2 regions of the Streptomyces sp. AC602_WCS936 genome follow, and region 1 is predicted to be linked to the other one. Evidence: predicted binding sites of a transcription regulator. Region 1 holds the regulator's gene; the other holds the start of a gene.
The links. The regulator HspR, encoded in region 1, represses chaperone genes until heat shock. The targets are predictions, from matches to a motif close to TTGAGNNNNNNNNNCTCAA.
Positions count from the first base shown of each region.

Region 2: lon (endopeptidase La) is a predicted target of HspR. The motif match lies at 3,498-3,516, and genes of this name have one in related genera.

Region 1 covers NZ_JAGMUF010000058.1:106,260-116,380, forward strand. Annotated here, with positions in the region: gene KUM03_RS21040 (ABC transporter ATP-binding protein) at 1-649, shown strand, start outside; gene KUM03_RS21045 (hypothetical protein) at 709-1,299, shown strand; gene KUM03_RS21050 (response regulator transcription factor) at 1,387-1,719, opposite strand; gene KUM03_RS21055 (helix-turn-helix transcriptional regulator) at 2,035-3,015, shown strand; gene KUM03_RS21060 (hypothetical protein) at 3,024-3,284, opposite strand; gene KUM03_RS21065 (hypothetical protein) at 3,295-3,447, opposite strand; gene KUM03_RS21070 (heat shock protein transcriptional repressor HspR) at 3,602-4,069, opposite strand; gene dnaJ (molecular chaperone DnaJ) at 4,075-5,274, opposite strand; gene grpE (nucleotide exchange factor GrpE) at 5,317-5,991, opposite strand; gene dnaK (molecular chaperone DnaK) at 5,988-7,850, opposite strand; gene KUM03_RS21090 (MraY family glycosyltransferase) at 7,946-9,076, opposite strand; gene KUM03_RS21095 ((Fe-S)-binding protein) at 9,345-10,121, shown strand, end outside.
Region 2 covers NZ_JAGMUF010000020.1:21,577-31,697, reverse strand. Annotated here, with positions in the region: gene KUM03_RS08780 (multifunctional oxoglutarate decarboxylase/oxoglutarate dehydrogenase thiamine pyrophosphate-binding subunit/dihydrolipoyllysine-residue succinyltransferase subunit) at 1-415, opposite strand, end outside; gene KUM03_RS08775 (cell wall metabolism sensor histidine kinase WalK) at 697-1,821, opposite strand; gene KUM03_RS08770 (response regulator transcription factor) at 1,818-2,558, opposite strand; gene KUM03_RS08765 (spermidine synthase) at 2,681-3,376, opposite strand; gene lon (endopeptidase La) at 3,539-5,962, shown strand; gene KUM03_RS08755 (lysozyme) at 6,045-6,872, opposite strand; gene KUM03_RS08750 (MarR family transcriptional regulator) at 7,129-7,623, shown strand; gene KUM03_RS08745 (protein phosphatase 2C domain-containing protein) at 7,655-8,446, opposite strand; gene KUM03_RS08740 (nitrate- and nitrite sensing domain-containing protein) at 8,909-10,121, shown strand, end outside.

The DNA of each region.
Region 1 (10,121 bases):
CCGCGTCACCGCGCTGGTCGGCCCGTCCGGCAGCGGCAAGACCACCGTCTTCTCCCTCCTCCAGCGGTTCTACGACGTCGGCTCCGGCCGCGTCCTGCTCGACGACACCGACGTCTCCACCCTCAGCCGCGCCGAGGTGCGCCGCCGGATCGCCTACGTGGAACAGGACACCCCGATGCTGGCGGGCACCCTGCGGGAGAACCTGCTGTACGCCGCGCCCGACGCGAGCGACGAGGAGGTCGAACGGGTGCTGCGGGACACCCTGCTGGACTCGCTCGCCGCCCGGCTCCCGCAGGGCCTGGACACCCACGTCGGCGCCCGCGGCCTCGCCCTGTCCGGCGGTGAACGCCAGCGCCTGGCCATCGCCCGCGCACTGCTGCGCCGCCCGCAGGTGCTGCTGCTCGACGAGGCGACCGCACACCTGGACGGCCTGAGCGAGACCGCGCTGCGCCACACCGTCGAACGGGCCGCCGAGCACTGCACGGTGGTCCTCATCGCCCACCGCCTGTCCACGGTGACCTCCGCCGACCACATGGTGCTGCTCGCCGGCGGCCGGGTGCGCGACCATGGACGGCACGGGGAACTCCTGGGCAGGGACGAGCTGTACCGGGACCTCGCGGCCACCCAACTGACGGCCGCGGGCGCCTGAGAGAACCTCGCACTGACGTACTGACCGACCGTCAGACCCGCACAGCAAAGGAAGACCGCATGGCGCAGGACCCGGCATCCGCCTACGACGACCACGACACCTACGACGGCGAGGACGGCGAGGAGACGGAGGACAAGCCCGTCCTGGAGACCGTCGCCGAGGACGACCGCTTCGGGACCATAATCGTCCGCCTGGACACCGGGCGCGGCGAGGTCACCGTCGAGGGGGACACGGTGCCCCGCGTCGAGCTGTACCGCGAGGAGGGGACGGAGACCGACGACCACACGCCCGTCGGCACCCGTGACGGGGACCGGCTGACGCTGACCGTCGACGGCGAGCCCGCCGTGATCAGCCCCGCCAAGGGGCGCATCACCCGGCGTTCGTACGCCGTGGACGTACGCCACGCGGACCGCACCTGGCGCCTGGTGCCCGACTCGATCCCCGGCAGCCGCCTGCTGCGCGGTCAGGAGCACCTCGGCGACTTCTCCTCCGACGGCGACGGCCGGGTGCTGGCCGAGTGGCGCGAGGGCGTCGAACCCGAGGCGCTGGACGCGGCCCTCGGCTACGCGCTGGCCGCCGCGTTCGGCACCGGCGCCCAGCCGATGTGGATGCTGGCCATGGACGCGGTCGGCGACATGATCCCCGGCTGACCCCCGGCCGACACCGGCCCCAACGCACCGCGCGGAGCCCCTCCGGTTTGCTGCCGGAGGGGCTCCGTTTCGTCGTGGCCGCGGACGTCAGCCGCGCGCCCCGCGAATGTCGGCCGCGTACAGGTGCGCCACGATCGCCGCCTCGAACCGCGTGGTGAGGCCCAGCTTGCGCACAATGCTCGCGGTGTGGGCCCGCACCGTGCGCTCCGCGATCCCCAGCCGCCGGGCGAGCCGGCGGTTCTGCTCCCCCGTGGCGAGCAGCAGGAGGACCTCCAGCTCCCGCCCGGTGAGCGCGGAGAAGTCCAGCCCGGAGAGGCCGGGCGCGGCGACGTCGAGCGCGGCGACGTCGAGCGTGGCGGGGCGCGCGGAGGTTCCGCTCGTGGAGATGTCGTGCGCCTTGTCCTGTACCGCAACAGCCATGTCGTTCCCCCTGGTTGTGTTCGGACGTGTCGCATTCCGTCGGCTCTTGACCGGCGTACGTCGGTTGGTGTCCGACGGCTCTCAGCCTGCCAAGAGTCGCGGCCCGGGGCACGCCCCGCAGACAGCAGCTTGCTGCACCGGCGCGACACCATCCTGCCGACCTCGGCACCGGGTCTTGACCAACGCATTACCCTGGGTGGTGATCATTTCGGTGGATTCCGCTTCGCCGCGGGCCTGACCATCCGCACCCGGCGACGCCTCCACCGGACCGGCCGGTACGACGATCACGGGGGAAGGATGAAGAATGAGGGCAGCATGGGCCTGTTGGGGCTCACCGCCATGGAGGAGCGGGTCTACCGCCACTTCCTGAGGAACCCGGGGACCACGGCCGAGGACATCCACCTGCTCTTCGGCGCACCGCAGCAGGACGTGCGCGCCGTGCTGGACCGCCTGGCCGGACTCGGCCTGCTGAGGCCCGGCGCGCGGGAGGACACCCTGACGTCGGCGGACCCCGAGATCGCGGTCGGCCTGCTCACCGACCGCCGGCTGAGCGAGCTGCACCACGAGTTGCAGCAGGTGACCAGACCCCGCCACCTGGTCGCCGAACTGCGCGCGGAACAGGGCGCGCACCCGCCCGCGGCCGGCGGCGTGGAACGGATGACGGACCTCGCACAGATCCGGCACCGGATCGACGACCTCGCCTTCTTCGCCCGCCGGGAGATCCTGTCGGTCGAGCCGTACCAGGCGCTCACGCCCGAGAACATCGAGCACGCGCGTCCCCTGGACGCCCGCTGTCTGCGCCGGGGCGTGCGCATCCGCAACGTCGTCCTGCGGGAGGCGCTCGACGACCCCGGGACGGCGGCGTACCTGCGCGAACTCGGCTCCCTCGGCGCGGAGATACGGGTCGCGCCGGACATAGCCGAACGCGTCCTCGTCTACGACCGGCACACCGCCCTGGTGCCGGCCGACCCCGGGGACACCTCGCGCGGCGCCCTGGTCGCCCAGGAACCGGGGCTGGTCGCCGGGCTGTTGTCCCTCTTCGAGAAGATCTGGGACCAGGCCACGGACCTGGACCGGGTGCTCGGGGGCCCGCCCGCGGACGACGTCAGCCTCTCGCCGGTGGAACTGGACGTGCTCAGGTCCATGTGCCGCGTCACCAAGGACGAGATCGGCGCGCGCGAGCTGGGCGTCTCCCTGCGCACCTACCGCCGGCACGTGGCCGACGTCCTGCGCGTCCTGGACGCCAGCAACCGCCCGCACGCGGCGCTGCTGGCCCGGGAGCGGGGCTGGGTGTGACCGTCACGTCACCCGGCCTCCTCGGCCCGCCAGGCCCGCAGCGCCGGGTCGTCCAGGGCACCGGCCAGCCACGCCTGTACGGCGGAGCCGGGTGAACCGGCGGGGGGCCGGATCCGCAGCTGGATCCGGCCCCCCGTCTCGTCGAGTCGCCAGGAACGCTCCCACCCCCCGGGCAACTTGCCCAGGAGTCTGACCACGGCGGTCGCGGCGGGCGCGGTGCCCGGCCGCCCGCACACCAGCACCAGGTCCTGGAACTCCGTCTCCGTCATCTCTTCCGTCTCACTGCCAGCCGTTGACCGAGACTCTGACCGACGGCCCGCCGCCCGCGCCCACCGCCGTGCCCAGCGGCAGTGCCACGAGCAGTGCCAGCACGAGCGCCCTGAACCCGGTACCGAAGATCTTGCCCATCCGCGATTTCCCCCTGTCGTCCATGCCCCCGACTCTGCCAGCGCGCGGGCGCCCCCTCCAGACGGCTCGCTGTCAGGATGCTGCACGGGGCGGGGCACTTGCTGTCAGCCGGGCACCGCGCACGCGCAGGGGCCCGGGAGTCCAGTACGAACTCCCGGGCCCCCGCGACGAGTCGCCGTCAGTCCGACTGCTGCCGCTTGGGACGCCACACCACCAGGGCGCTGGTCTGCTGGACCTCCTGGTACGGGACCAGGTCCCGGCGGTACGAGGCGTGCACCGCCGCCTCGCGCTGGCGCATCGCCGTGGCGGCGCCGTCGAGGGCGTCCTGCATCTCGGCCAGGCGCGCCTGGAGCGCGGCGACCTGGTTCTCCAGTTCGATGATGCGCTTGATGCCGGCCAGGTTGATGCCCTCGTCCTGCGACAACTGCTGCACCTGGCGGAGCAGTTCGATGTCGCGGGCCGAGTAGCGCCGGCCGCGCCCGGCCGTGCGGTCCGGGGAGACCAGGCCGAGGCGGTCGTACTGGCGCAGGGTCTGCGGGTGCAGACCGGAGAGCTGGGCAGCCACCGAGATGACGTAGACCGGGGTGTCCTCGGTCAGTTCGTACGGTGAGAAACCCCCGCGCCGGCGGGGACTACGGCCGTCCATCTCGATCAAGCTCCCTTCGCGGCCTGGAACAGCTCCGCCCGCGGATCCTCGTCCGCGGTCGCCTCGCGATACGCCTCGAGCGCGTCACGAGCCTTCCCCGTCAGGTCCTTCGGAACACTCACCTCGACGGTGACCAGGAGATCGCCGCGGGTGCCGTCCTTGCGGACCGCGCCCTTGCCCCGGGCGCGCATGGTGCGGCCGTTGGGCGTGCCCGCGGGCAGCTTCAGCGTGACCGGCGGGCCGCCGAGGGTCGGGACCCGGACCTCGCCGCCGAGGGCGGCCTCCGCGTACGTCACCGGGACGGTGACCGTGAGGTTGTCGCCTCGGCGGCCGAAGACGGGGTGCTCCTTGACGTGCACGACCACGTACAGGTCGCCCGCCGGTCCGCCCCGCTCGCCCGGCGTGCCCTTGCCCCGCAGCCGGATGCGCTGCCCGTCGGAGACCCCGGCCGGGATGCGGACCTGCATCGTCCGGGAGGACTTGGCGCGTCCGGAGCCCTTGCAGACGTCGCAGGGGTCCTCGGCGATCAGGCCGCGGCCCTTGCAGTCCGGGCACGGGTCGGTGAGCGAGAAGCCGCCGCCCGAACCCCGGGCGACCTGCCCGGTGCCGACGCAGGTCGGGCACACGCGCGGCGTGCCGTTCTTGTCGCCGGTGCCCGAACAGGCCTTGCAGGGTGCCTGCGAGGACATCCGCAGCGGGACCGTGGCGCCCTCGATGGCCTCGGTGAAGCTGAGGGTGACCTCGGACTCGATGTCCTGGCCGCGGCGCGGCTGGGTGCGCGTGCCGGTGCCGGGTCCGCCGCCGGTGCGGTTGAACAGGCCCCCGAAGACGTCACCGAGGCCGCCGCCGAAACCGCCGGCGCCACCCTGACCGGCCCCGCCCTGGGCGCCGCCCCCGAAGAGGTCGCCCAGGTCGAAGTTGAAGGTGCCGCCGCCGCCCGCGCCCGGCCCCGGGCGGAAACCGCCGTTGCCGAAGAGGGCGCGGGCCTCGTCGTACTCCTTGCGCTTCTTGGGGTCACCGAGGATGTCGTTGGCCTCGGAGATCTCCTTGAAGCGCTCCTCCGCCTTGACGTTCCCCTTGTTGGCGTCCGGGTGGTTCTCGCGGGCGAGCTTCCGGTACGCCTTCTTGATCTCGGCCTCGGTGGCGTCCTTGGGGACGCCGAGAACCTTGTAGTAGTCCTTCTCGATGAAGTCCTTGGTACTCATCCCCGACGTCCCTCCTCTCGCGCCTTGTCCGTCACTTCGAGCTCAGCCCTCGTCCGGGCCACCGCTCTCCTTGGTCCCGCCGTCGTCCTTCGAGTCGGCGTCCTGTGCCTCCGTCGCGTCCTCGGCCGGCTTGACCGACTGGGCGCCGGGCTGCGGCTCGGCCACCGCCACCCGCGCGGGGCGGATGGTGCGCTCGCCGATCCGGTACCCGGGCTGCAGGATCGCCACGCAGGTCGTCTCCGTGACGTCCGGTGCGTAGGAGTGCATCAGGGCCTCGTGGATCGTCGGGTCGAAGGGCTCACCCTCCTTGCCGAACTGCTGGAGGCCCATCTTGGCGATGACCGACTCCAGCGACTCCGCGACCGACTTGAAGCCGCCGACGACCTCGCCGTGCTCCCGGGCGCGGCCGATGTCGTCGAGCACGGGAAGCAGCTCGGACAGGAGGTTCGCCACGGCGACCTCCTTGACCGCGACGCGGTCCCGCTCCACCCGACGGCGGTAGTTCTGGTACTCGGCCTGGAGGCGCTGGAGGTCGGCCGTGCGCTCGTTGAGCGCCGTGCGCGTCTGGTCCAGCTGGGCCACCAGGCCCGCGTTCTCGCTCGCGTCCCCGGCCGGGGCCGCCCCCTCTTCGGAGGCGGCCTGCGGCTCGGCGTCTTCAGGGGCGGCGCCGGAGGGGACGTCGGGCTTCTCGTCGAAACCCGGGGTCTCCTCCGTCACGCGGCACCGTCCTTGCGCTCGTCGTCGACGATCTCGGCGTCGACGACGTCGTCGTCGGCACCCTTGCCGTCGGCACCGGCACCCGCGTCGGCGCCCGGAGCCTCGCCGCCGGCGGCCTGCGCGCCCTGGGCGTCGGCGTACATGGCCTGGCCCAGCTTCTGCGAGACGGCGGCGACCTTCTCGGTGGCGGTGCGGATCTCGGCGGTGTCCTCGCCCTTGAGCTTCTCCTTCAGCTCGCCGACGGCCTCCTCGACCTCGGTCTTCACCTCGCCGGGGACCTTGTCCTCGTTGTCCTTGAGGAACTTCTCCGTCTGGTAGACGAGCTGCTCGCCCTGGTTGCGGGACTCGGCGGCCTCGCGGCGGGCGTGGTCCTCCTCCGCGTACTTCTCGGCCTCCTGGCGCATCCGGTCGACCTCGTCCTTCGGCAGCGAGGAGCCGCCGGTGACGGTCATCTTCTGCTCCTTGCCGGTGCCGAGGTCCTTCGCCGTGACGTGCATGATGCCGTTGGCGTCGATGTCGAAGGCGACCTCGATCTGCGGGACGCCGCGCGGCGCCGGGGGCAGACCGGTCAGCTCGAACATGCCGAGCTTCTTGTTGTACGCCGCGATCTCGCGCTCGCCCTGGTAGACCTGGATCTGCACGGAGGGCTGGTTGTCCTCGGCGGTGGTGAAGATCTCCGAACGCTTCGTCGGGATCGTCGTGTTCCGCTCGATCAGCTTGGTCATGATGCCGCCCTTGGTCTCGATGCCGAGGGACAGCGGGGTGACGTCGAGGAGCAGGACGTCCTTGACCTCGCCCTTGAGGACACCGGCCTGCAGGGCGGCGCCGATGGCGACGACCTCGTCCGGGTTGACGCCCTTGTTGGCGTCCTTGCCGCCGGTCAGCTCCTTGACCAGCTCGGCGACGGCGGGCATACGGGTGGAGCCACCGACGAGGACGACGTGGTCGATCTCGGACAGCTGGATGCCGGCGTCCTTGATGACGTTGTGGAACGGCGTCTTGCAGCGCTCCAGCAGGTCGGACGTCAGCTGCTGGAACTGGGCGCGGGTGAGCTTCTCGTCCAGGTGCAGCGGGCCCTCGGCGGAGGCCGTGATGTAGGGCAGGTTGATCGAGGTCTCGGTGGACGAGGACAGCTCGATCTTGGCCTTCTCGGCGGCCTCACGCAGGCGCTGGAGGGCCATCTTGTCCTTGCCCAGGTCCACGCCGTGGCCGGACTGGAACTGCTTGACCAGGTAGTCGACGACGCGCTGGTCCCAGTCGTCGCCACCGAGGTGGTTGTCACCGTTGGTGGCCTTCACCTCGACGACACCGTCGCCGATCTCCAGCAGCGAGACGTCGAAGGTGCCGCCACCGAGGTCGAAGACGAGGATGATCTGCTCGTCCTTGTCGAGGCCGTACGCCAGCGCGGCGGCCGTCGGCTCGTTGACGATGCGCAGGACGTTCAGGCCCGCGATCTCACCGGCCTCCTTGGTGGCCTGGCGCTCGGCGTCGTTGAAGTACGCCGGGACGGTGATGACCGCGTCGGTCACCTTCTCGCCCAGGTAGGACTCGGCGTCCCGCTTCAGCTTCTGCAGCACGAAGGCGCTGATCTGCTGCGGGTTGAAGTCCTTGCCGTCCAGGTTGATCTTCCAGTCGGTGCCCATGTGGCGCTTGACCGACCGGATGGTCCTGTCGACGTTCGTGACCGCCTGGCGCTTGGCCACCTCGCCGACCAGCACCTCGCCGTTCTTGGCGAAGGCGACGACGGACGGCGTGGTCCTGGCGCCCTCGGCGTTGGTGATGACGGTGGGCTCGCCGCCCTCCAGAACGCTGACGACGGAGTTAGTCGTGCCCAGGTCGATGCCGACCGCACGTGCCATGGTGAATAACCTCCAGCTGACTTGAGTGGAACAGGCTCAAGTGTGCACGACCCCGCTGGCTGGGTCAACAGAGGTGAGTCAGGCAGACTCAACTCTTATCCATTCCTTACGCGCAACGACGCTCTGACCTGCGGGTTCTCGGCACCTCGGGTCTGGCGAACCGGAAAAATCGGCCTCTGCGGGACCCTCTGGGGGGACGCGGCGCACGGCACTGCGGTTGCCCCTGACGGTTCCCGGGAAACGGCACGCGCCCGGCGCGCCGACCCGTAGACCCGTACGCGCGACAGCGCCGCCACCGCGACGACCGCGCCGCCCGCCACCCACAGCACCGCCACCCGGCCGGCCCATCCGGTGTGCACGAGCACGCCTACGAGTACCCCCGTGAACGAGGCCACGCCGAGTACGGTCACCGCGCCCTGCGGGGTCAGCCCGAGCCGGCGCAGCCGGTGGGCGAGATGGTCGGGCCCGCCCCGCAGCAGGGGCCGCCCGGCCAGCCGACGGGAGAGGACCACGAGGACGGCGTCGGCGCCCGCCACCGCGGTCAGCGCGAACAGCACCCCCGCCCCGGCCCCGGGATCGTGCCCCGCGCGGGTGAACACCGCCGCTCCCGCCAGCAGGAAACCCGCGAAGAGCGAACCGCACGCCCCGAGCGCGACCCGCGCGGGGTGCCAGTTGTGCAGCAGGAACCCGGTCAGCGCGGCAGCCAGCACGCTCAGCAGCACCGCGAGCGCGTCCATCACCTCGGCGGCGGCACAGGCGGCGACCCCGAAGGCCGTCACGACCCCCACCGTGCCGGCCACCCCGTCGGCGTGGTCGAGCCCCTGGAAGGCGGCGGCGACCAGCGCGATCCAGACCACGGCGAGCCCTCCGGCCACCGGCCCGGTCACGCCGTACGGCACCACGCACGCCGCCGCGAGGGCCGTACCGGCGACCACCCACCGCCGCCGCAGCCGCCACACGTCGACGGCGAGGCCGAGCGCACCTACGGCGACGGCCGCCGTCAGCAGCCGCCCGACCGCCGGGCCGAGCGGCACGACGCCGGTCCACTCCCCCGCCCACGCGACCAGCCCGGTCACGAGGACGACGGCCGCCCCGCCGAGCAGGGGGACGGGCCGTCGGCGGCGCCGGTCGACGAGGCCGAGGCGCAGGGCGGGCGCCCTCAGCAGCCCCGCGAGGAGGGCGGCGAGGAGGAAGGAGGCGGTGGCGGCGGCGATCCCGTAGAGCACGGGGCATAAACTATGCCGAATATCACGAATTGCTATGAATGGCACCCGGGACCGGCGTGGCGCCCGGCCGGCCGACCCCGCCCGACGCCGCCCCGCCGGTCAGGGTTGCCTCAGCGACACAGATCACCGCACGTCCGACTACAGTGCGGCGGAGGATGGGGGTAGTCTCAGACAGACTGATTAAGTTACCGCTTAGTAATACCGATACCGAGCGGCACTAAGTGCAATACCGCCCCCTCGCAACCTCGCAGGCCCGAGGAGCCCCCAAATGCAACTCGCCGCGATCATCGTGTCGCTGGTCCTGATCGTGGTCGGCGTGGCACTGTTCGGCCGCGCCGTCCTGCAGATCTACAACTCCATGCGGCTGGGCCAGCCCGTACCGGCCGGAACGCGGACCGACGAACCCGTGCAGCGCACGGTCACCGTGGTCCGGGAGTTCCTCGGCCACACCCGGATGAACCGCTGGGGCATCGTCGGGGTGGCGCACTGGTTCGTGGCGGTGGGCTTCTTCTCCCTGCTGCTGACGATCGTCAACGCCGTCGGCCAGCTCTTCCAGGCCGACTGGATCCTGCCGGTCATCGGCGACTGGGCGCCGTACAACGTCTTCGTCGAGTTCATCGGCACCATGACGGTGCTCGGCATCCTCGCGCTGATCGTCATCCGGCAGCTCAGCCACCCGCGCAAGCCGGGTCGCAAGTCCCGCTTCGGGGGCTCCAACTTCGGCCAGGCGTACTTCGTCGAGGCCGTCATCCTCGTCGTCGGCGTCTGCATCTTCATGCTGCACGCCCTCGAGGGCGCCCTGCACCACGTGGACGGCTACGAGGCGTCGTTCTTCATCTCGTACCCGGTCGTCTCCGCCCTCCAGGACCTGGACCTGTCGACCCTCCAGAACCTGGTCTACTTCTTCGCCGGCCTGAAGATCACCACCTCCTTCATCTGGATGATCACGGTCGCCCTGAAGACCGACATGGGCGTGGCCTGGCACCGCTTCCTGGCCTTCCCGAACATCTGGTTCAAGCGCAACGCCGACGGCGACGTCTCCCTC
Region 2 (10,121 bases), on a different contig from region 1:
GCGGCTTGGCGGCGGCGGGCTTGGCCGGGGCGGCGGCGGGCTTCGCGGCCGGGGCGGCAGGAGCCGCCGGGGCGGCAGCGGCGGGCTGCGCGGGGGCGGCCTGCTGGGGCGCCGCCTTCGGCTGGGCCGGGGCGGGCGCCTGCGCCTGCGGCGCGGGGGAGGCCTGGGGGGTGCTGCCGGAGTCCGTGGCCGCGGTGCCGGAGGCGGACTGGGCAGCGGCCGCTCCGGGCTTGTAGTCGGCGAAGAAGTCCCACCAGGCTCGGTCCACGGAGTTCGGGTCCTGGAGGTACTGCTGATAGATCTCGTCGACGAGCCATTCGTTGGCACCGAAGGCGGCCGCGGGGTTCTTGCCCGCGTTGCCCGCTTGGTCGGTGTCGGTCGAGATGCTCGAGTTACTGGGGGACTGTGGCGACACGGCGAGAACCGCCCTCTTCCGCTTCACAAGATGGTGGACAGCGGGAATCAAGGCTACGCCTCCCCGACCCGGAAGGTCAGACCGGGCCCGTTCATCGTCGCGTAAGTCACATCGCAGACTGCGTTTCGGCGCTGGAAATGGCGGGAAACAAGCGAGGTTCCGTTGCGTGTGGGAAGGGGAGAGCGCGACCCGGCGCCGGGACAACGCGGGCCTGTGCCTGATCACACGTGTCCGTCAGCGCGGACGTCAGTGGATCTTGACGCTCCGCTTCGAACCCTACGTCAACTCGGAGCCGTCGGCAGGCCCGGAAGAGTGATGAGAATCCGGCATCCCCGCTCGGATTCGGCCACGCCGATCCGGCCGCCGTGCAGATCCACGGCCCAGCGCGCGATCGCGAGGCCCAGACCGGTGCCGCCGTCGCTGCCCGGACCGTGCGGCCGGGACACCGAACCCCGGTTGAACCGCTCGAACACCCGGCGCCACTCCGAGCGCGGAATGCCGGGCCCCTCGTCGAGGACCTCCAGCTCCAGCGACTCGGGGAGCTCGCCGCTCCGCGCCCTGACCGTCACCCTGCCGTGCGGCGGACTGTGCTTCACCGCGTTGTCGATGAGGTTGGCGACGACCTGGTGGATGCGCTCCGGGTCGGCGTGCGCGGTCAGGTCCGAGGGGGAGACGTCGAGAGCGAGGTGGACGTCCTTGCGGGTGTGGCTGCCCGAGCCGGAGGCGATGCCCGCGCGCGCGGAGGCGACCATGTTGGCCTCCTTGAGCACGCCCGACAGGTAGGGCCACACCTCGAAGCGCCGCTTGCGCAGCGGTACGACGCCGTTGTCCAGGCGGGAGAGGTCCAGCAGCGTCTCCACCAGCCGGCCGAGCCGCTCGGTCTGCCCGAGCGCCGTGCGCATCGTCTCCGGATCGGCCTCGGTGACCCCGTCGACGATGTTCTCCAGCACCGCGCGCAGGCCCGCGATGGGGGTGCGCAGCTCGTGCGAGACGTTCGCGACCAGCTCCTTGCGCTGGAGGTCCTGGGCCTCCAGGTCGTCGGCCATGCGGTTGATGGTGACGGCCAGGTCGCCCAGCTCGTCGCGGCGGTTCTCGCGCACCCGACGGGTGTAGTCGCCGTGCGAGATGGACCGGGCCACCGCGTTCATCTCGTCCAGTGGCGCGGTCAGCGAGTGCGCCACGAACTGCGTGATCAGGAGCGTGGCGATCATCGAGAAGACCGTGATGAAGCGCAGCTCCGTCTTGGTGTGCACCGCGATCACCGACAGCCCGGTGGTGATCAGTACCGACGTGACGACCAGCGCGCCCAGCTTGGTCTTGATCGAGAACGGGCGTACGCCGCCCCAGGGTTCCCCGGCGCTCCGGGGGCCGGGGCTCCTCCGTGCGGCATCCCGCCCTCGGCTCATGGCGTCGGGGTCTCCAGCGCGTACCCCACGCCGTGCACCGTGCGGATGCGCTCGGCGCCGATCTTGCGGCGCAGTGCCTTGATGTGGCTGTCGACGGTCCGGGTGCCGGAGGCGTCCGCCCAGTCCCAGACCTCGGCCAGCAGCTGCTCCCGGGAGAGCACCGCGCGGGGCGTGTTCGCCAGGCAGACCAGCAGGTCGAACTCGGTCGGCGTGAGGTGGACGTCCTCGCTGCGCACCCGCACCCGGCGCTGCGCGTGGTCGATCTCCAGTTCGCCGAGGCGCAGGATGCCGCTGCGCGGCGTCGACGCGGCCACCACGGCCCGCTCCACCCGGCGCAGCAGCACGTGCACGCGCGCGGCAAGCTCGCGCATGGAGAACGGCTTGGTCATGTAGTCGTCGGCGCCCACGCCGAGGCCGACCAGCATGTCCGTCTCGTCGTCCCGCGCGGTGAGCATCAGCACCGGCACCGGCCGCTGGGCCTGCACGCGCCGGCAGACCTCCAGGCCGTCGAAGCCGGGCAGCATGATGTCGAGGATCAGCAGGTCGGGCTGCCAGGCCTCGGCCGTGTCGACCGCGGCGGGCCCGTCGCCCGCCGTTTGCACCAGGAACCCCTCGGCGCGCAGGCGGGTCGCGATGGCGTCGACGATCGTCTGGTCGTCCTCGACCACCAGCACCCGCCGCTGAGCGCCCTGGGTCGCCGTCGCCGTGCCGTTGTGGGAGGTCTGTGTCTGCTCCATCGCCCGCCCCTGAGGTGTGCTTACCGGAATCAGTGGGGTGATCCCTCGTCTGCGCATGACTGCGATTGACGCTTGAAAGACCGCGTCAGGGCAGCAGCGTACGGGGATCGGACGCGCCTTTGCTATCCAGGCCCGACGGCGAGGTGGACGACGTCCGGAACGCCCCGGGCAACCGGGATCTCTTCGGTACGCACCTGCTGGAACCCGGCATTACGCAAGGTTTCTTCGAATTCCGGAGAGGGCTGCGCGGACCACACGGCGAGCACCCCGCCGGGCCTCAACACCCGTGCGCAGCCCGCCAGTCCGGCCGGTGCGTACAGCCCGTCGTTGTCCTCGGTGACGGTCCAGCCGGGGCCGTTGTCGATGTCGAGGCAGAGCGCGTCGTACGTGTCGGAAGTCTCATTGACGTAACGGACCAGATCCGATTCGACGACCTCCGTGCGGAGGTCGTCCAATGCCTCGGCGGACAGCTCCGCGAGGGGGCCGCCCCGGTGCCAGTCGATGACGGCGCGCTCGCGCTCGACGACCGCGATCCGGCCCCAGCGCGGGTCGGCGGCCGCGTGCGCGAGCGAGAAGCCGACGCCGAGACCGCCGATGAGCAGGTGGGGCGGCGCGGACCGCCCGCCGGAGGCGTCGAGTGCCTCGGCCGCCGCGTCGACCAGTCGCCGCTCCGAGCGCCCGTCGGAGGTGTCCATCAGGAAGCAGCCGTTCGCGATGATCTGCAGCAGCGCCCCGTGCCGGCGCAGGACGACCTCACCGTGCGGGCCCTCGCGGCGGTCCAGTACTTCGGGGACGTCGTGGGAAGAAGTGGTGGGCATCGGCCCATCCTGGCAAAGGAATTCCGGGCGGCTCGACGGCGCTCTCCCGGCAGACGGGGCGCCGAGAGGTTGATCGCTCAGAGCGAACAGGCCCCGGGGAACATTCCGGGACTCCCTTTCATTGAGTCGATGTAACTCAACTTGACTGCCGAAGGGGAGATCATGGCTGCTGAGTCCGCCGCCTTCACACCGCTCACCCTGCCCGTGCTGCCGCTCGACGACGAAGTGGTGCTGCCCGGGATGGTCGTCCCCCTGGACCTGAGCGACGCCGAGGTTCGGGCCGCGGTGGAGGCCGCCCAGGCTGCCGCCGGGTCCGAGCCCGGCAAGCCCCGCGTGCTGCTCGTCCCACGCGTCGACGGCACCTACGCCAGGACCGGCGTCCTGGGCACCGTCGAGCAGGTCGGCCGCCTCGCCGACGGCGACCCGGGCGCCCTGATCCGCGGCCGGCACCGGGTGAGCATCGGCGCCGGCACCACCGGCCCCGGCGCCGCCCTGTGGGTCGAGGGCACGCGGGTCGACGAGACCGTGCCCGAGCCCCTGCCCGGCCAGGTCGCCGAGCTGGTGAAGGAGTACAAGGCGCTCGCCACCGCCTGGCTGCGCAAGCGCGGCGCCTGGCAGGTCGTGGACCGCGTCCAGGCCATCGAGAACGTCTCCGCGCTCGCCGACAACTCCGGCTACTCGCCCTTCCTCACCACCGAGCAGAAGGTCCAGCTGCTGGAGACCGCCGACCCGGTCGAGCGGCTGCGGCTCGCCACCCGGCAGCTGCGCGACCACCTCGCCGAGCAGGACGTCGCCGAGACCATCGCAAAGGACGTCCAGGAGGGCGTCGACAAGCAGCAGCGGGAGTTCCTGCTGCGCCGCCAGCTGGAGGCCGTGCGCAAGGAACTGCGCGAACTCAACGGCGAACAGGAGGGTGAGGAGTCCGACGACTACCGCGCCCGCGTGGAGGCCGCCGACCTGCCCGAGAAGGTCCGCGAGGCCGCGCTCAAGGAGGTCGACAAGCTGGAGCGCTCCTCCGACCAGTCGCCCGAGGGCTCCTGGATCCGCACCTGGCTCGACACGGTGCTGGAGATGCCGTGGAGCGAGCGCACCGAGGACGCCTACGACATCCAGGGCGCCCAGGCCGTCCTCGACGCCGAGCACGCGGGCCTTCAGGACGTGAAGGAGCGCATCACCGAGTACCTGGCGGTGCGCAAGCGGCGCGGCGACCGGGGCCTCGGCGTCGTCGGCGGGCGGCGCGGCGGTGCCGTACTGGCCCTGGTCGGCCCGCCCGGCGTCGGCAAGACCTCGCTCGGCGAGTCGGTCGCCCACGCGATGGGCCGCAAGTTCGTCCGCGTCGCTCTCGGCGGTGTGCGCGACGAGGCCGAGATCCGCGGCCACCGGCGTACGTACGTCGGCGCGCTGCCCGGCCGGATCGTACGGGCGATCAAGGAGGCGGGGTCCATGAACCCGGTCGTCCTCCTCGACGAGATCGACAAGGTGGGCTCGGACTTCCGGGGCGACCCGGCCGCCGCCCTGCTCGAAGTCCTCGACCCGGCGCAGAACCACACCTTCCGGGACCACTACCTGGAGGTCGAACTGGACCTGTCCGACGTGGTCTTCCTCGCCACCGCCAACGTCCTGGAGGCCATCCCGGAGGCCCTGCTCGACCGCATGGAGCTGGTCCGCCTCGACGGCTACACCGAGGACGAGAAGGTCGTCATCGCCCGTGACCACCTGCTCCCGCGCCAGCTGGAGCGGGCCGGACTCGACGGGGACGAGGTGAAGGTCGACGAGGGCGCGCTGCGCAAGCTGGCCGGCGAGTACACCCGCGAGGCGGGCGTGCGCACCCTGGAGCGGGCCATCGCCCGGCTGCTGCGCAAGGTCGCCGCCCAGCGCGAACTGGGCGAACGGGAGCTGCCCTTCACGGTCACCGAGGACGACCTGCGCGCCCTGATCGGCCGGCCGCACCACGTGCCCGAGTCCGCCCAGGACCCGGCCGAGCGCCGCACCTCGGTGCCGGGCGTGGCCACCGGTCTCGCGGTCACCGGCGCGGGCGGCGACGTCCTGTACGTCGAGGCGTCGCTGGCCGACCCGGAGACGGGCGCGGCGGGTCTGACCCTGACCGGTCAGCTGGGCGACGTGATGAAGGAGTCCGCGCAGATCGCGTTGAGTTTCCTGCGCAGCCGGGGCGCCGAGCTGGAGCTGCCGGTGGCCGATCTGAAGGACCGTGGCGTGCACATCCACTTCCCGGCGGGCGCGGTCCCCAAGGACGGGCCGAGCGCGGGCATCACGATGACCACGGCGCTGGCCTCGCTGCTCTCCGGGCGGCTGGTCCGCACGGACGTGGCGATGACCGGCGAGGTCTCGCTGACCGGCCGGGTGCTGCCGATCGGCGGGGTCAAGCAGAAGCTGCTCGCGGCGCACCGGGCGGGCGTCACCACGGTGATCATCCCCAAGCGCAACGAGCCCGACCTGGACGACGTCCCGGCGGAGGTGCTGGACAAGCTCGACGTCCACGCGGTCACCGACGTCCGGCAGGTCCTGGAACTGGCGCTGGCACCGGCGACGAACGGTGCGGAGCGCAAGGTTCCGGTCGCGGCGTGACGGAGCACGCGGCCGGATGAGTAAAGGGAAAGGGCCCGGACTCCGCGTGGAGTCCGGGCCCTCGCCGTACGCGCCGGGAGCGTCAGCCGTTGGCCAGCGCCCGGACCCGGTCCAGGGCCCCGTTGAACTTGTTGTGGTCCCCGACCGTCGGTCCGGACGACGTGTACTGCCACATCGTGTAGTACGGCCAGCCCGCCGGCAGCGTCCCCACCGACGAGGCGTACCGGGCGATCCACAGCGGGTTGTTCGCCGCGAAGCCGCCGTAGTTGCCGGTGCACTGGGTCCACCAGCTGGTGGCCGTGTAGATCACGGCGTCGCGGCCGGTGCGGGCCTTGTAGGTGTTCAGGAAGTCGCGGATCCAGGAGACCATCTGGCTCTGCGTCTTGCCGTAGCAGGTGGCCCCGTACGGGTTCCACTCGATGTCCAGCGCGCCCGGCAGCGTCTTGCCGTCGCGGGACCAGCCACCGCCGTTGTCGACGAAGAAGTTGGCCTGGGCGGCGCCGCTCGTCGTGTCCGGAGTGGCGAAGTGGTACGCCCCGCGGATCATGCCGACGTTGTACGAGCCGTTGTACTGCTGGGCGAAGTAGGGGTTCTCGTAGTACGTCCCCTCGGTGGCCTTGACGTAGGCCCACTTGACCCCGCTGTTCCACAGGGTCGACCAGGCGACGTTGCCCTGGTGGCTGGAGACGTCCACGCCCTCCGTCTGGACGGCGCGGCCGGGGACGGGCGTGCCGTGCTGTCCGTCGTGCTCCACGACGCCCATGCCCATGTGGGCGGAGCCGCGCGGCGGGGTGTCGGCGGCCGACGAGGAGTGGGCGGGGACGGTGAACAGCAGGGAGAACGCGGCGAGCAGAGTCCCGGTCACGGCGAAGCGCCGTCCGCGGGCCGATCCCGATCTGTGCACGAGCATGACGTGCCTCCGATGGCTCGGTGGTGCTCGGTGGGGGATGCGCGGGTGGGGAGAGACCGTGCGGGGCGTGCGCGCCGGGCTGGCGTGCGCATGCCATCCGCCTGTCCCGGAGGGAACGCTACGCACGTAGAACGCCGGGTGGAAGAGGGGTCGGGAGCTGCCGTTGGTCTAAGCCTGCGAAATACTTGCCGAGCTGCGGCGATGACGCCTTGTGGCGGAAACTTTCAGGACCGGGAAAATCGAGGCAGGGGCTGACGTGCACGAGGACGGGAACGGCGACGGGCGCGGAGTCGAATCCGCGGTGTCCGGCAGTGGTGTGAACCAACCGGAGTTCCTGGCGCTGGAGCGGGAGTTGACCGTCCTGCTGCGGCGGGCCCGGGCCAACCAGGGCGAGATGGCCCGCGAGGTCCACCCCGACCTGGAGTCGTCCGCCTACGGCCTCCTCGTGCGGCTCGGCGAGTGCGGGGGGCAGCGGGCCACGGAACTCGCCGCCTACATCGGCGTCGGCAAGGCGACGATGTCCCGCCAGCTGCGCGCCCTGGAGGAACTCGGCCTCGTCGCCCGCGAGCCCGACCCCGCGGACGGCCGCGCCTGGCTGGTCACCCTGACTCAGGAGGGCCAGGACCGCGTCGGCCGGGTCCGGGAGGCCCGCCGTGCCCGGTACGCCCGCCGGCTCGCCGGCTGGGACCCGCGCGAAGTGACCGAACTGGCCCGGCTGCTGCACGAATTGAACCGGGGGATGGAGAAGTAGCGGCGCGGGGCGGGGCCGGCCTCCGGCACGGTCACAGTTCCGCGTACACCACCGTCGCGTCGTCGTGCGTCTTGCTGCGGCCCAGGAAGGACCGGGGCCCCGCCGCGTCGGCGCGCTCCAGCTCCCGCACCCGGTCCACCAGTGCCTGCGCGCCCTGCTTGCGCGCCAGCGCCAGGCAGTCCGCCCAGTCGCCCTCCCGGAACTTCTCCACCCACCGCCCGGCCCCGTCCGTCAGCGCGGCCAGCGTCCGCACCTCGCCCCGCGGCAGTACCCCCGTCACCGCCCGCGTCGCCACCGACGGGTCGGCCGCGGCCGTGAAGAAGCCGCCCTCCTTGTTGCGGTAATGGGCGTCCACCAGCGCGTCCGTGGCGAGGGCCGAGCGGGGCAGCCGGGCCAGCCGGTCGTCCAGAAGAGCCGTGACGGTGCCGTCGGGCGCCTCCACCAGCAGGGCGGAGTCGGACAGGACCAGGTACTCGACCGACGCGGGGGACCAGCGGGCGACGGCCACGGTTGCCTGCGGCGTGCGGGGGTGAGAAAGCTCACAGGTTTCCGCGTGTGCCGCCGAGGTACGCGCGATGGCGCGGGCCAGGGCGTCGTCGAGGGGAACATCCGGCATTGAAACGGTCAGTTCGGTCAGCGCACCACCGAGGCGCGCGGTGAACCAGGGCACGGAATGCAGACATCCGGTCTCGCCCCGCGGTGGTGTCACGCCGTCCAGCACGACGAGCGAACCACCCTGTCCCGAGGCCGGTAGTCCGACGCTCGCGAAGTCCTCGTTGGGGTGGTCGGCGAGTCCGGGTTCCGAGACGAGTTCCGTACGCATCCGGCCAGTCTGCACGACCCCTTCACAGCGTCCGCAAAAGCCTGGCACCTTCCTCGACTTCTCCCGGAATCGGCGCGGTGACGCAGGTCAGGCGCCGCTTTTGGGGCGGAATTCGGTACTCCGGCAACGCGTGGCGGCACATAGTGCCACCGCCCGTCCCAGACGTCCAACCGGCTCGCCGCGCGGGCGAGTCGCACGAGCCGGGGGAACTTGCCCACCAACTCCGGTCCGGGGTTCACTCCTTCGGGTGGCGGGTCGGACGATGCGCGCCCACCACCCACCGGCACTGGGAGGGTCGGGGACCGGTGGCGGGCCTGCCCTGCTCACGCGGTGCCCCCGTCCGACGCGCAGCCGGCGGCCGGGGAGCGGCCCGGAGCGTGGCGGAGGGTGCACGCGCCGGCCGGCCAGTTGACGGAGCGCCACCCGCGCCCACGGGTACACGAGTCAGGAATGCGAGCACCGGTGCAGAAGACGCGGCCTCGTCGCACAGACAAGCAGACGGCCCCCGCGGGGAGCGCGGAGCGCACCCCCGGCACCTCCACTCCGGCGCCGCCGGCGGCCCCCGTCGGCAAGGGCCGCCCCACCCACGTACGCAACCGGCTCATCGTCGCCGTGGCGGTCGTGGCCGCCGCCGTCGCCGGAGCCGGAGCCCCGTCGGTCGTGGCCGCCTCCGGGCAGCTGCACGACTCCCAGGAACTGGTGACCCTCGCCGAGCGGACCCAGGGCGCGCTGACCCTCGCCCACTCCCTCGCCGACGAACGCGACGAGGTCACCCCCTACATCGCCGCGGGCCGCCCCGAGTCCAAGGCGCCCTCCGAGCAGCGCAGCGCCCGCGTCGACCGGCAGGTCGAGGAGCTGCGCGCCGACACCGACACGCCCGCCTCCCTGCGCGAGGACCTGGACGCCATCGCCGCCCTGCGCCGGGCCGCCCTCACCGGCAAGAGCACCGCCCTCGAAGCGCACGAGGCGTACTCGGAGGCGATCACCGAACTCCACGCCCTGGCCGAGGAACTGGCCGAGCAGATGCCGCCCCGCGCCGGGGCCGGGGCGTACGCCCTCGCCGAATTGGACACCGCCGTCCAGCAGGCCTCCGCCACCCGCGGACTGCTGCTCGCCGCCCTGAACGTGCCGAGCACCACCGAGACCGTCATCGACCCGATCACGGGCCTGCCGACGGAGACGACCACCTCCTCGGACGCCGACGCCGAGCAGCGCGACGCGCTCGCCGCCGCCGCCCAGCAAGCCCGGGTGCGCTCCGACGCCGCCCTCGCCGACTTCCGGGAGGGCGCGCCCAAGGAGGCCCGGGACCGCTTCGACGCCACGGTCGCCGGCCCCGAGGTCAACTCCGCCGACAAGTACCTTGCCGGCCTCACCGACGAGCCGACGCTCTCCGACGACGACCTGGAGACCAGCCCCAAGCGGCTCGACGCCGCGCTCTCCGCCCGCGTCGACGCCATGCGCGGCGCCGAGTCCGCCCTCTACGAGAAGCGCGTCACGGACCTGGAGAAGCTGCGCGACGACGACGTCACCGCGCTGGAGATCCGGATCGCCGCCCTTGCCGCCCTCCTCCTGGTCGCCGTGGGCATCGCCACCGCCATGGCCCGCACCCTCACCCGCCCGCTGTCGGTACTGCGCCGCGGGTCGGCCCGGCTCGCGGAGGCTCAGGACCCGACGG